4 regions of the Bradyrhizobium diazoefficiens genome follow, and region 4 is predicted to be linked to each of the others. Evidence: predicted binding sites of a transcription regulator. Region 4 holds the regulator's gene; each other region holds the start of a gene.
What was found. The regulator LexA, encoded in region 4, represses DNA repair genes until DNA is damaged. The targets are predictions, from matches to a motif close to TGTTCNNNNTGTGTTCNG.

Region 1 (3,631 bases), 120 kb from region 4:
GCCGTGACGTTCTTGAGGTTATTGCCGCGCGCGTTCACCACCTTGATGGTGCGGCGATGGTTCGGCGGACGCCGCTCCGGCACCTCGACCTCAAGCTCGCCGGTGAGATATTTGCCGGTCAGCGATTTCGGGTTGCGCATGATCTCGGCGGGCGTGCCTTCGGCAATGATGTGGCCGCCATGCATGCCGGCGCCGGGGCCGATGTCGAGCACGTGGTCGGCCAGCAGAATGGCATCCTCGTCATGTTCGACCACGATCACGGTGTTGCCGAGGTCGCGAAGCCGCTTGAGGGTGTCGAGCAGGCGCGCGTTGTCGCGCTGGTGCAGGCCGATCGACGGCTCGTCCAGCACGTAGAGCACGCCCGTCAGGCCCGAGCCGATCTGCGAGGCCAGGCGGATGCGCTGGCTCTCGCCGCCGGACAGCGTGCCGGAGGAGCGGGAGAGGGTGAGATAGTTGAGGCCGACGTCGAGCAGGAAGGTGAGGCGTTCGCGGATCTCCTTGAGGATGCGTCCGGCAATCTCGTTCTGCTGCGCGTTCAGCGCTTCCGGCACAGTTTCGAACCACGCGCCGGCGCCCTTGACGGACAGCTCAGAAATCTCGCCGATATGCTTGCCGCCGATTCTGACGCAGAGCGCCTCGGGCTTGAGCCGGAAACCGTTGCAGGCGCCGCAGGGCACGTCGTGGAAGTATTTCGCCAGCTCCTCGCGCGCCCACTCGCTCTCGGTTTCGCGGTAGCGGCGGTTGATATTGGTGATGACGCCTTCGAACGGCTTCTTGGTGTCGTAGGAACGGACGCCGTCCTCGTAGGAGAACTTGATCTCGTCCTCGCCGGAGCCATGGAGGATCGCGTCTCTCGTCTTCTTGGGCAGATCCTTCCACTTGCTGGTCAGCGTGAACTTGTAGTGCTTGCCGAGCGCGGTCAGCGTCTGCGTGTAATAGGGCGACGACGATTTGGCCCAGGGCGCGATCGCGCCCTTGCCGATCGCGAGCTCCTTGTCGGGGATGACGAGGTCTTCATCGACATGCTGCTCGACGCCGAGGCCGCCGCAGGCCGGGCACGCGCCGTAGGGGTTGTTGAACGAGAACAGGCGCGGCTCGATCTCGGGGATGGTGAAGCCGGACACTGGACAGGCAAACTTTTCCGAGAACAGGATCCGCTCGGGGCCGCTCTTGTCGTGGATTTTTGCGGTCTTCTTTTTCTCCTCGACCGGCGCCGCCGCAGGCGCGTCGGCAAACTCGACCACGGCGAGGCCCTCGGCGAGCTTCAGTGCGGTCTCAAAACTTTCGGCGAGGCGCTGGCCGATGTCGGCGCGCACCACGATGCGGTCGACGACGACGTCGATGTCGTGCGGGAATTTCTTGTCGAGAACAGGCGCTTCCGCAAGCTCGTAAAAGGTGCCGTCGATCTTGACGCGCTGAAAGCCCTTCTTGAGCCATTCGGCAAGCTCTTTGCGGTACTCGCCCTTGCGGCCACGCACGACAGGCGCGAGCAGATAGAGGCGAGTGCCTTCGGGCAGCGCCAGCACGCGGTCGACCATCTGCGAGACGGTCTGGCTCTCGATCGGAAGTCCGGTCGCGGGCGAATAGGGCACGCCGACGCGCGCCCAGAGCAGGCGCATGTAGTCGTAAATCTCTGTGACGGTGCCGACGGTGGAGCGCGGGTTCTTCGACGTCGTCTTCTGTTCGATCGAGATTGCCGGCGACAGGCCGTCGATCTGGTCGACATCAGGCTTCTGCATCATCTCCAGGAACTGGCGTGCATAGGCCGAGAGCGACTCGACATAGCGGCGCTGGCCTTCGGCGTAGATGGTGTCGAAGGCGAGCGACGATTTGCCGGAGCCGGAGAGGCCGGTGAACACCACGAGCTTGTCGCGGGGAATCTCGACGTCGATGTTCTTGAGGTTGTGCTCGCGCGCGCCACGGATCGTAATTGCGCGCAGGTGTGACCCCGCGTTCTGCTGTTGGCGCTTCGCCTTGATCACTTCATCCATCCGAGTTGCCCTCAAGGAATCCCAAAGGTGCGCGATCGCGCCGACGTAAAAGGCGCGCTTCGCCGGAACCGGGATCGGCGCCGATGGGGTTGCGAGCGAACGTAGGAAGAACGGAGACGGATTTCTAGTGCGACTTGCGAATCGTCAACGGATTGTTGGCGCGCTGGCGGGACTTGGCAGCAGGTCTTGCAGCAGCTGCGTCGTCCGGAACAAGCGAAGGGCCGGCCGCGAGGCCGGCCCTTCGTTCACCATTGACTGCGGACCTTGGGGAATCCGCAGATGGGGAGGACCTTGGAGGGAGTCCTCCGGAGTTCGTAGCTGGCTCAGTATTTGGCGACGACCGGGCCGCCCCAGCGGTAGTTGACGCGGATCAGCCCGATATCGACGTCCTGGCCAATCCGCTCGGTGCGTCCCGGCGGAACGAGGATACTGCTGGCGAGATCGCCGCCGTGATGGCCGAGGAACAGATGGTCGTACTCACCGCCGATCGACCAGTTCTCCGCAAAGGCGTATTCCACGCCGAAGCCCGCGCTGTAGCCCCAGCGGGTCTGGCTGAGCGTGTTGGACACGACGCCGACGCCCGGAATGAACTCGTCGTATTTGTCGTGCGCGACGGCGGCGCCGGCCTTGCCGTAGAACAGCAGGCTGTTCACGGTGTAGCCGAGCTGGCCGGTGAACAGACCAAAGCTGTCGATCCTGGTCCGGTTGTTCAGGGGCGCCAGCACCAGGCTGACATTGTTGCCTTTGAAGTCGGCCCAGTTACCCTGGGCTTCGACGCCGAGAACCCAGTGCGCCTTCTGCCAGCGATAGCCGAGCTGGGCACCGACCGTGCCGCCGCTGGCATTGTGGCAGCCTTCGCCGACGGCCGGATCGATCGGAACACCGCTGACGGCAACAACGCTCCAGCAGGCATGGCCGAGGCCGCCGCCACCATTGATGCCGCCGTAAACGCCGGTCCATTCGAGGGCGGCTAGCGGTGCCACCGGCGCCTTATAGAGCGGGAGATCCGCGGCACCGGCCGGCGCGACTGCGCCGAGTGCGAACAAGCCGACCGCGGCCAGCGCGCAAGTTTTCATGTCAGATCCCCAACTCGCTCAAGCAATTCGCGAGCGCAATGCGTGCGCCCTACGATTCCTTGACGGTTCGGCGCGCCGGGCCGCGAAAACAAAAAGGCCGGCACAAGGCCGGCCTTTCGTAACGATGTGACGCAGGTGGCGAAGATCAGTACTTCAGCTCAGTACTTGGCGACGACCGGGCCACCGAAGGTGTAGTTCAGGCGGACGGTGCCCATATCCACATCCTGCTTGATGCTGTCCGTGCGGAAGGGCAGGCCAAACGCAGTGAAGCTGTCGCTGTGCTTGCCCATGAACAGGTGGTCGTATTCGATCGCCACCGACCAGTTCGGCGCGAAACCGAACTCGATGCCCGTGCCGACGACGCCACCCCAACGGGTCTCGGTCGCCTCGCCGAACGTGACGCCGGCCAGAGTGCCGCTGAACTTGTTGTGGGTGACGGCCGCGCCGCCCTTCACGTACCAGAGCACGTTGTTCCAAGCGTAACCGACTTGACCGGTGAAGAGGCCGATGGCGTCGATCTTGGTATTGTTCACCAGCGGGAAAAAAGCGGCCGGCGTGCTTGTG
Region 2 (3,631 bases), 3.6 Mb from region 4:
TCGAGGCGCAGTATGAGGCGACGCTATCAGGCATTCCGGTCGGCCGTGGCGCCTGGAACATCGATATCCAGGACGACGTGTTTTCCGCCGCCGCCTCCGGTGGCACCACAGGCATTTTGAAGTCGTTCGCGGGCGGGTCCGGCACCGGCGCCTCGCAGGGGCGCATCGTCAATGGCGCGCTGGTCGCGTCGGCCTACCAGGCCTCCACCACCACCTCGAAGAAGACCGAAGAGATCCACATCACCCTCGACAAGGGCAATGTGAAGGAGTTCGGCATCATTCCGGAACCGCCTGTCGATGCCGACCGCATCGTGGTGACGGACGCCCATCGCCGCGGCGTGTTCGATCCGATGACGGCCTCACTGGTGCGCGTGCCAGGCACCGGCGATCCGCTGTCGCCGGAGGCCTGCCATGGCAGCGCGCCCGTGTTCGACGGCCGCATGCGCTACGAGCTCAAGCTCGATTTCAAGCGCATGGAGACGGTGAAGGCCGAGAAGGGCTATCGCGGCCCGGTCGTGGTCTGCGCGCTCTATTTCGTGCCGATCGCCGGCTACATCCCCGATCGCCCCGTGATCAAATACCTCGCCGCCCAGCGCAACATCGAAATCGCCTTCGCGCCGGTCGCCGGCACGCGGATTCTGGTTCCGTTCTGGCTGAAAGTGCCGACGCCACTGGGGCCGGCCATGCTGGAAGCGACCAGCTTCATCACCACCGCCCAGCCGCCAAGAGTGGCGAAGACGCAGTAAAGTCTGAGGCCGCGTACTCCCCTCTCAGACCGTCATCCTGAGGTGGCCGCCTCTTCGGCGGCCCTCGAAGGACGACAGCCCGGCTGTTCCCGCGAGGACATCAGCGCCTGCCCCTCAGCCGGGCCGTCCATCCTTCGAGGCTCCCGGCGCGATGCTACGCACCGCACCACTCGCACCTCCAGCGACAATGGCTTTTGCCATTGCGCGGGGACGACGGGCGAGCGAGATTCGGCTGGCTGCGGCCTCCTTAGTGATATCAATGACTTAGCTACTGTGCATGGGGTTGTTTTCGCGAAATGGGCTGAGCGGGCCTCCGCTTCCCGGAATCCATTTGACTCCTCGCCGATTCTGATTCGACTCCGCGCCATCCCCAACTTAAGGAAATCGGGCACCAAATCGTCGCTTGTGCGACAGCCCAAAACTCCATCTAGTGCGATGGAAACAAGAGCCCCGCGACATGTTGCGTGAACGTAACAGGACTCACCAGGGAGTCAGCGATTCGGCCGCGATTCGTTCTAGAGTCGTTCCGAAGCTTAAGGACACAGGGAAAAGCGTCGCAAAGTGAGACAGTTGCGCGAGGTTTGGGGAAGCGTCACCGCGTTCTCCGCTGTCATGCCGGGCGATGACAGTTGTGCGTGTGGCGAGCGATCCGCACCGCACCGCCCCAAACAGCACTGACATTCGCCCCAATCGCCATTACCTAATCATTCAGACATGGCCTTTTCTCCCTCCCCCTTCGCGTCCGAGCGCGCGCTTTCCAATCGCGTTCCTGGCGCTGGCGTCACGGCGGTGCTCGGGCCGACCAACACCGGCAAGACCCATCTCGCCATCGAACGGATGCTCGCGCATTCCTCGGGCATGATCGGCCTGCCGCTGCGGCTGTTGGCGCGCGAGGTCTATAACAAGATCGTCGGGCGCGTCGGGCCAGAGGCCGTGGCGCTGATCACCGGCGAGGAGAAGATCAAGCCGAAGAACCCGCGCTATTGGGTCTCGACGGTCGAGGCGATGCCGCGCGACCTCGACGTCTCCTTCCTTGCCGTCGACGAGATCCAGATCGCGTCCGATCTGGAACGCGGCCACGTCTTCACCGACCGCATCCTCAACCGCCGCGGCCGCGACGAGACGCTGCTGCTGGGTGCAGCCACCATGCGCCCGATCATCGAGCGGCTGTTGCCCGGCGTCTCCATGATCACCCGTCCCAGGCTGTCGCAGCTGGAATTCGCCGGCGACCGCAAGATCACGCGCCAGCCGCGCCGGACCGCGATTGTCGCGTTCTCGGCCGACGAGGTCTACGCCATCGCCGAGTTGGTCAAGCGGCAGCATGGCGGCGCTGCCGTGGTGCTGGGATCGCTCAGCCCGCGCACGCGCAATGCGCAGGTCGAGATGTTCCAGAACGGCGACGTCGACTATCTCGTCGCCACCGACGCCGTCGGCATGGGCCTCAATCTCGACGTCGACCACGTCGCCTTTGCCTCCGATCGCAAGTTCGACGGCTACCAGTTCCGCCGGCTGACGCCGGCCGAGTTCGCCCAGATCGCCGGGCGTGCGGGGCGCGCCACGCGCAACGGCACGTTTGGGACGACGGGGCGCTGCGGCCCGTTCGAGCCGGAGCTGGTGAACGCGCTCCAGAACCACATCTTCGACCCCGTGAAGATGCTGCAATGGCGCAACTCGAAGCTGGATTTCTCCTCCCTCGGCGCGCTCCAGGTTTCGCTGAACCTGTCCCCCGGCCATGAGACGCTGACGCGCGCGCCGATCGCCGAGGACATGCGCGTGCTCGACCACGCCGCCCGCGACGTCGAGGTGCGCGATATCGCGCATGGCAATGCCGCCGTGGAGCGTCTCTGGGAGGCCTGCCAGGTCCCGGACTACCGAAAGCTGTCGCCTGCCGCCCATGCCGAGCTTGTCACCACCCTTTACGGCTTTCTGATGCAGAAGGGCTGCATCCCCGATTCCTGGTTTGCCGCCCAGGTCGACCAGGCCGACCGCGTCGACGGCGACATCGACACGCTGTCGGCCCGGATCGCGCAGATTCGCACCTGGACCTTCGTCGCCAACCGCCCGGACTGGCTGAAAGACCCCGAACGCTGGCAGGGGATCGCCCGCGAGGTCGAAAATAAATTATCGGATGCGCTCCATGAACGCTTGACTGAGCGTTTCGTTGATCGCCGGACCAGTGTATTGATGCGCCGCCTGCGGGAGAACACGAGCTTGAATACGGAAATCGGCAAGACCGGCGAAGTCATCGTCGAAGGCCATGTCATCGGCCGCCTCGATGGCTTCACCTTTGCACCGGATGCGGCGGAAGCCGGCTCCGATGCGAAAGCCTTGCAGGCTGCCGCGCAAGCGGTGCTCGCCGGCGAGATCAATACGCGTGCCGAAAGGCTGGGCAACGCACCGGACGATCAGTTCGTGCTGACCTCGGACGGCACCATTCGCTGGACCGGTGACGCGGTGGCGCGGCTGACCGCCGCAGAGGAGGCGCTGCATCCGCGCATCCGCATCATCTCGGATGAGCGGCTGACCGGTAGCCCCCGTGAGAAGGTGCAGGCGCGGCTCGACCTCTGGCTCAAGACGCATATCGAGAAGCTGCTTGGGCCGATGTTCGAGCTATCCAAGGCCGAGGACGTCACCGGCATTGCCCGCGGCATCGCCTATCAGCTGGTCGAGGCGCTCGGCGTCTTGGAACGGCCGAAGATTGCCAACGAGCTGAAGGATCTCGACCAGCCCTCGCGCGCGACCTTGCGCAAATACGGCGTCCGCTTCGGCGCCTATCACATCTATTTCCCCGGCATCCTGAAGCCCGCCGCGCGTGCGCTGGCAGCCCTGCTGTGGGCGCTGAAGCAGGACAATGTCGATCTGTCGGCGCTCTCAGGCGCGCAGCA
Region 3 (3,631 bases), 1.7 Mb from region 4:
AGACCGAGGTGCCGGCAATCGCCGCACTGACGGCAAAGCCCTGGCGCGCGAGCGACCGGACCAGCGTCTGCAACAATGCTGCCTCGCCGCCGAACAGATGCGCGCAGCCGGTGATGTCGAGGAACAGCCCGTGCGGCGGATCGAGCGCCACCAGCGGGGTGAAGCGGTCGCACCAGTCGGCGATGTCGCTCAGCGTCTTCGCGTCGGCCACGACATCGGCGTCGAACACTTTCAGGTCCGGGCACATCGCCCGTGCATTCGCGAGCGCCTGACCAATATGCAGACCAAGGCGCTCGGCGGCTTCATCCAGCGCATGGATCACCAGCGCGTTGTTGTCCTTGATGACAACGATGCTCGGATCATTGGTTCTACCCAGCCCGGCGCTGCTGAAGAACCGCTGGATCCGGTCGATCGGCAGGCGCGGCAGCCACAGGCTGAGGATACGCCGACGGTTCATTGAACTGGCACTCATCACATTTCCATTCCATGATCCACCGGCCACACGGGCCATGACGATTACGCAACAGCTCGACATCGAAGCGCGGCGCGCCCCAAGCACTCCATGCTGACCCCGGCGGCGAATGCGCGGCGCGCAGCATCCATCGCGTCTCCGCCGTCGAGGGCAATGGCTGCGCCGCCATCCGCAACAAGAGGCCGGTGACGCCGGACGATTGCGCGGCCAGCGTCAGCTTGCGGCTTGCCACCAGATCGAACTGCCTGGTCTCGCCCCAGAGCTCGAGCACAACGGCGCCGAGCGCATCGCAGGCGAGCGCATCGGCCGAGGTGCGCAGCGCGCTCTCGACATCAGCCGCACGCACCATCACCACCCGGCGCGGATCGAGGCCGAGCTCGGCGAGCCCGCTCATCGACAGCGCGCCAGTTTCAAGTTCCGAGAAATCCTGCCGCACCCACAGCAACGGCTTGCGCACCGTGACGCGGCCCGCAAGACCGGTGACAAAACCCGTCGCGGCCGCACCCTGACGCCCCTCGCAAAACACCTCGTGGATCGCCGCGCGCGCGAGCCCGCCTTTCAACGCGCGGTCCACCTCACCGTGGCCGAGCGCGACGCGGTCGTGATGATGCACGACCTCCGCCGTCTCGATCCGTTCGATCTGGCTGCGCAAGGTCGCAAGCGCGCTCATGCGTGCGGTGGCGCATGATCCGCCAAAGTGTGAGCGGTTTGGCGACAAGATCATGCGCCCTCTTAAAAAGAAGAGCGCGATCGGACGCAAAACCGGCGACCACTTTTGCTGATCGCGCTCTGCATGCTCGCCGCTCCTCAAAAGATTGATGCCGTGGCTTTCAAAAGAAGAACCAACGGCTGGCTCATTTGTTCATGATATGTTCTAATATAAAGCTAACGGCGCACGAAGAGTCAACCGAATTGCGCTCAATCGAATTCATGAGCCGAATCAAAGGGATTCCGGGATGGACGTACAACGCAAGCTGGTGATCCTGGCAGACGCCGCCAAGTACGATGCCTCCTGTGCCTCCAGCGGCACCGAAAAGCGGGATTCCAGCGACGGCAAGGGCATGGGCTCGACCGCGCCCGGCATGGGCATCTGTCATTCCTACGCGCCGGACGGACGCTGCATCTCGCTGCTCAAGGTGCTGCTCACCAACGCCTGCAATTACGACTGCCTCTATTGCGTCAACCGCGCCTCCTCGAACGTGCCGCGCGCCCGCTTCACCATCGACGAGGTGGTCAAGCTGACGCTCGATTTCTACCGGCGCAATTACATCGAGGGATTGTTTCTTTCCTCCGGCATCATTCGCAGCCCCGACTACACCATGGAGCAAGTGGTCAGCGTCGCGCGAAAGCTGCGCGAGGAGCATCACTTCCGCGGCTACATCCATCTCAAGACCATTCCGGAGGCCGACGACGCGCTGATCGCGGAGGCCGGCAAATATGCCGACCGTCTCTCCATCAATATCGAGATGCCCGAGGAGACGAGCCTGCAGCAATTCGCGCCGGAAAAAGACGTGCGCGCGATCCGCCGCACCATGGGCCGGCTGCGGCTGAAGCTGGACGAAGCCGAGGACAATTGCAGCACCAAGACGAAGGCGAAACCGCAGCGCTTTGCGCCGGCAGGACAAAGCACGCAGATGATCGTCGGCGCAGATGGCGCGAACGATCACACCATCCTCCACACCAGCGCCAATCTCTACGGTTCATACCGGCTGCGGCGCGTCTATTACTCCGCCTTCAGCCCGATCCCCGATGCCAGCCGCGCGTTGCCTCTGGTACAGCCGCCACTGCTGCGCGAGCACCGGCTCTACCAGGCCGACTGGCTGATGCGGTTCTACGGTTTTGACGTCGGCGAGATCGTCGACGACAGCGCCATGCTGCCGCTCGACATCGATCCAAAGCTCGCCTGGGCGCTGCGCCACCGCGATCGCTTCCCGCTCGACGTCAACCGTGCCAGCCGCGAGGAGCTCTTGCGCGTGCCGGGCTTCGGCACCAAGGCAGTCGAGCGCATCATCGCGACGCGGCGCACCACCACGATCCGCCTTTCCGATCTGGCGCGGCTGCACGTGCCCCGCAACAAGGCGCTGCCGTTCATCGTGCTCAGCGATCACCGGCCTAGGCCACATCACCTCGACGAGGCGCGGCTGATCGATCGGTTCAAGTCGAAAACAACGCAACTGGGGTTTGGCTTCTGATGCAGCACATCATCCTCGAAACCGAAACCGATTTCGACGGCTGGCGCAAAGCCGCGCGCACGCTCGTGCTTCATCACGCGAAGCCCACCGATGTCACCTGGGCCGTGCAAGGCGGCGAAGCCGAGTTGTTCGCGCCGCCCGCGCTGTCTCCAATCCTCGAGGTGAACGACGGCACCTTCAACGTCTCGGCAAAATTCGTCGATCTCGCCCAGGCCGCCATCCTGCATCGTGATCCCCAGCGTTTTGCGATCCTCTATCGCCTGCTCTGGCGGCTGAAGGACAATCACGATCTCATCGATGTCGCGACCGATCCCGACGTCGGGCAGGTCACGGCGATGGCAAGAGCGGTTCATCGCGACGAGCACAAGATGCACGCCTTCGTGCGCTTCCGCGAGATCGGCCGCGAGCGCGCCGCGCATTACGTCGCCTGGTTCGAGCCGGAGCATCATATCGTCGAGCTCGCCGCCCCATTCTTCGCCAGGCGCTTTGCCGACATGCCGTGGTCGATCCTGACGCCCGATCTCTGCGCGCATTGGGACGGCCACGCGCTTTCATTCACGCCGGGCGTGAGCAAGAACGAAGCACCGGGCGAGGACCGGCTCGAGGAAACCTGGCGGCGCTATTACGCCAGTATCTTCAATCCGGCGCGGTTGAAGGTGAAGGCGATGCAGACGGAGATGCCGAAGAAATATTGGAGGAACCTGCCCGAGGCTTCGATCATTAAGCCCCTGATCGAGGACGCCGAACGCATGACCGGCGCCATGATCGCCAATGCCGCAACCGATCCGCACAAGCCTCAGAAGCGGCCGGAGGCCCCGATGGCACGCAAGACTACCGCCAATGATCTAGAATCGCTTCGCGAGGAGGCCGCGCATTGCCGCGCCTGCCCGCTCTACAAGGACGCGACGCAGACCGTGTTCGGCGAAGGCCCGAAGGACGCCACCATCATGCTGGTCGGCGAGCAGCC
Region 4 (3,631 bases):
ACGCGCGCCGAAGCCGCTTTCCCGCTGGAGATCGTCAAAGGCGGCGGCCATTTTGCCTCGGCGCCCGCACTCGGCTAGAACGCTTGCCGTAACGTGATCGTTGCGTTGCCCAAGCAGGAGCTTTCACCCGTGGCCCTCATGCCGGTTTCCGATGCGCTCGCTGCCGTGCTCGCGGGTGCGGAGCCGCTGCCCGAGGAATCGGTCGCGCTCGACGCGGCCTTCCATCGCGTGCTTGCGCGCGACGTCGCGGCGCGGCGGACGCAGCCGCCGCAGGCGATGTCGGCGATGGATGGCTATGCCGTCCGCGCGGCCGATGCGGCCAGGATTGACACGCAGCTCGCCGTCATTGGCGAGGTCGCTGCCGGCCGTCCGTTTGCGGGAACTGTCGGCGCCGGCGAAGCGGTCCGGATCTTCACTGGTGGCGTCGTTCCCGACGGCGCTGATGCAGTCGTGATCCAGGAGGATACCGTCGCCGATGGCGAGCGCATCGCGATCAAGGAGGCAGCCGTCACCGGGCGGCACATTCGGCCGGCCGGCATCGATTTCTCCGAGAGTGACGTGCTGCTGCACAAGGGCGCCCGGCTCACCGAGCGCGACCTCGCGCTCGCCGCCGGCATGAACCACCCGCACCTTAGCGTCCAGCGTCGTCCAAAGGTCGCGATTCTCGCCACCGGCGACGAGCTGGTGATGCCGGGCGCCACGCCCGGCCATGGCCAGATCGTCTATTCCAATGGCTACGCCTTGCATGCGCTCGCCCGCAGCGAGGGGGCTGACACCATCGACCTCGGGATTGCGGCCGACACGCTTGCCGCCACCACCGCCGGCATCCGCCGCGCGCGCGAATCCGGCGCCGACATCCTGATCACCACGGGCGGTGCCTCGGTCGGCGACCACGATCTGGTGCAGCAGGCGCTCCGCGACGAAGGCACGTCGATGGCGTTCTGGAAGATCGCGATGCGGCCGGGCAAGCCGATGATGAACGGGCAGCTCGGGGCGATGCGCGTGATCGGCCTGCCCGGCAATCCCGTGTCATCCTATGTTTGCGGCTTCCTGTTCATGGTGCCGCTGATTCGCGCGTTGTCGGGCCGTTCGATGGTTCATCACCGCCGCGAACGCGCCGTGCTCGGCCGCGACGTCGGCGCCAATGACCAGCGCGAGGATTATCTGCGCGCCCGCCTCGATGTGCGTGATGACGGCACGCTGATCGCCCTTCCCGTCAATCGCCAGGACTCCTCGCTGCTTGCGAATCTCGCTGCGGCACAGGCACTTCTCGTGCGCGAACCGTTCGCACCGAAGGCCGAAGCGGGAGCGCCCTGCGAGGTGCTGCGACTGCCCGTTTGAGCGCTTCGTTCGCAACCGTTCCGCGAACTTTGTCGCGTTCACGGTAAATTAAGCAGTTGCGGAACATGTATCGAACATATAGTGTCCGTTCATGATTTGTTTCGAGCGTGCAGCGGCTTATTGCCGAATTCACGTCTCGGAATCGAACGACATCAACCGGGGGATTTTGGTCGAGATGTTAACGCGCAAACAATACGAGCTCCTGCGGTTCATCAGCGAGCGCCTGAAGGAAAGCGGCGTGCCGCCCTCCTTCGACGAGATGAAGGACGCGCTCGATCTGCGCTCGAAATCGGGCATCCATCGCCTGATCACTGCGCTCGAGGAGCGCGGCTTCATCCGGCGCCTGCCCAACCGCGCCCGCGCCATCGAGGTGATCAAGCTGCCTGAGCTCCAGGCCGCCGCCGGCAGCCGCCGCGGCTTCACGCCGAGCGTCATCGAAGGCAATCTCGGCAAGGTACGCACGACGTCGAGCCCGCCCGCCGACGAGGGTGAGCGTCCCGTTGCGGTGCCCGTGATGGGCCGGATCGCGGCCGGTACGCCGATCGAGGCGTTGCAGACCCGCAGCCACACCATCAGCGTCCCGCCCGACATGCTCGGCTCGGGCGAGCATTACGCGCTCGAAGTGCGTGGCGACTCAATGGTGGAAGCCGGCATTCTCGATGGCGACATGGCGCTGATCCAGCGCAACGAGAGCGCCGACACCGGCGACATCGTCGTCGCCCTGATCGACGACGAGGAAGCAACCTTGAAGCGTTTCCGCCGCCGTGGCGCCTCGATCGCGCTCGAGCCGGCGAATGCGGCCTATGAGGTCCGCATCCTGCCGCCCAACCGGGTCAAGATCCAGGGCAAGCTGATCGGGCTGTACCGCAAGTACTGAGCGCGTCAAGTACTGAGCGCGTCGCAATCGACGACCACCATCAACGATTGGAGCGGACGATTGTCCGCTCCGGCTGGATAGTCTTTCTGGTTTTGCACAGATTATCCGGCCCCCTCTCCAGCGCTACATCCTCGGCACGCCGCAACGAAGCACGCATCGCTTCGCAGGCCTTTAAGAAGACCGAGGAGGCCACCATGCGCAAGCTCGTATTGAGCACTGTCACGATGGCGCTGATCGCAGCATCAGCGTCGCAAGCCTTCGCGGCACAAAAGCCGCATCACGCCCACAAAGCTCCGCAGGCAACGAACGAACAATTCCGCGATGCCCGCAACGCCGTCACACGGCCCACCCCGCCGGCCTGGCCGTATGCGGGCTGGTCAGCGCCCGCAGGCCGTTGACCGAACGGCTCTCCAAATGCATGAGAGCAGGCTTTGTTCCTCACGTATTTGAAAAAGATATTGTGATGGCGGCTTGCGGATCCAAGCCGCAGATTTGCCCCCAACATCGCATATGATCACAGGCTTCCACTCTGATAGAGGCCTGCGCCTCAGAAGAGGCGCGGTGCTCTATCCCGATTGAGGAGCACCCGATGTGTGACTATAGCCTGCATGCCGTCGCGACCCGTCCCGCAGAGGTTGGCGAGACGATCGTCACGACAACGTTCCGTGGCACCTCGACGCGCGGCTTCGCTTCCGAAGCCGACATGTCAGTTGCGGTCTGCCTGCTGCCGGGAACGGAGCTCGCCTTCGCCGACAACGTCCGCTACGATAATCGCTGGATCTGGACGCGCACCGTCAACTCGCGCGTCGGCAAGTTCGGCAAGGTCGATCCGCACGTTCCTGATCGTCATCACGACGCGATCGAATTCCCCGACGGCAAATACGTGCTGGTGACGCAGCTCGTGGAAGGCCAGCGTGCAACCGTGCTGCAGCTGCCCGTGACGCAGCCGCTCGGCGAGCGCGAGCACAAGCCGCATGTCATCGCCGACAGCCACTCGACGTCCCCGCGTCTGCCGATCGGCTGATAGGTCGACCTCAGTCCTCGGCCTGAAGGTCGGCCTCTGACGGCGTTGCGTCTTTGGCGCGCGGAGCCGCCGACCTTGGCATGAGGGTCCGTTCGAAATCTCCATCGCCGGCCGCCGCCGGCGACCAGGGGCGGTTTGCACCCCTCGACTTCACCGCCGCAATCGCAAAACCGTCGCCACGCTGCGTCAGCGCCAGCGCGCCCTGGCGCGCGAGACGCGGCCGATCGACCACCATGGCACCGCAATCCGGCGGCGCGGGCCTTGACGTCACCACCAGTGCCGCGCGGCTGCAATCGTCGTTCAGCGCGTCGATGCGCAGCGCCTGCGCAATCATCCGGCCGTCGGCGAGTGGCGTCACGCAGCCGGACTCGTCACACGACACGCCTTTA

Region 1: a site for LexA is predicted at 2,087-2,104, ahead of uvrA (excinuclease ABC subunit UvrA). Genes of this name have one in related genera too.
Region 2: a site for LexA is predicted at 1,258-1,275, ahead of JJC00_RS36330 (helicase-related protein). Genes of this name have one in related genera too.
Region 3: a site for LexA is predicted at 1,332-1,349, ahead of JJC00_RS27265 (putative DNA modification/repair radical SAM protein). Genes of this name have one in related genera too.

The regions. Positions count from the first base shown of each region.
Region 1 is NZ_CP067102.1:4,300,148-4,303,778, forward strand. It holds gene uvrA (excinuclease ABC subunit UvrA) at 1-1,991, opposite strand, end outside; gene JJC00_RS20085 (outer membrane protein) at 2,315-3,067, opposite strand; gene JJC00_RS20090 (outer membrane protein) at 3,226-3,631, opposite strand, start outside.
Region 2 is NZ_CP067102.1:7,776,128-7,779,758, reverse strand. It holds gene JJC00_RS36335 (DUF3108 domain-containing protein) at 1-746, shown strand, start outside; gene JJC00_RS36330 (helicase-related protein) at 1,461-3,631, shown strand, end outside.
Region 3 is NZ_CP067102.1:5,850,704-5,854,334, forward strand. It holds gene JJC00_RS27255 (Y-family DNA polymerase) at 1-472, opposite strand, end outside; gene JJC00_RS27260 (ImuA family protein) at 369-1,196, opposite strand; gene JJC00_RS27265 (putative DNA modification/repair radical SAM protein) at 1,429-2,664, shown strand; gene JJC00_RS27270 (UdgX family uracil-DNA binding protein) at 2,664-3,631, shown strand, end outside.
Region 4 is NZ_CP067102.1:4,181,282-4,184,912, reverse strand. It holds gene JJC00_RS19480 (molybdopterin molybdotransferase MoeA) at 130-1,341, shown strand; gene lexA (transcriptional repressor LexA) at 1,517-2,218, shown strand; gene JJC00_RS19470 (hypothetical protein) at 2,413-2,616, shown strand; gene JJC00_RS19465 (hypothetical protein) at 2,808-3,242, shown strand; gene JJC00_RS19460 (ComEC/Rec2 family competence protein) at 3,253-3,631, opposite strand, start outside.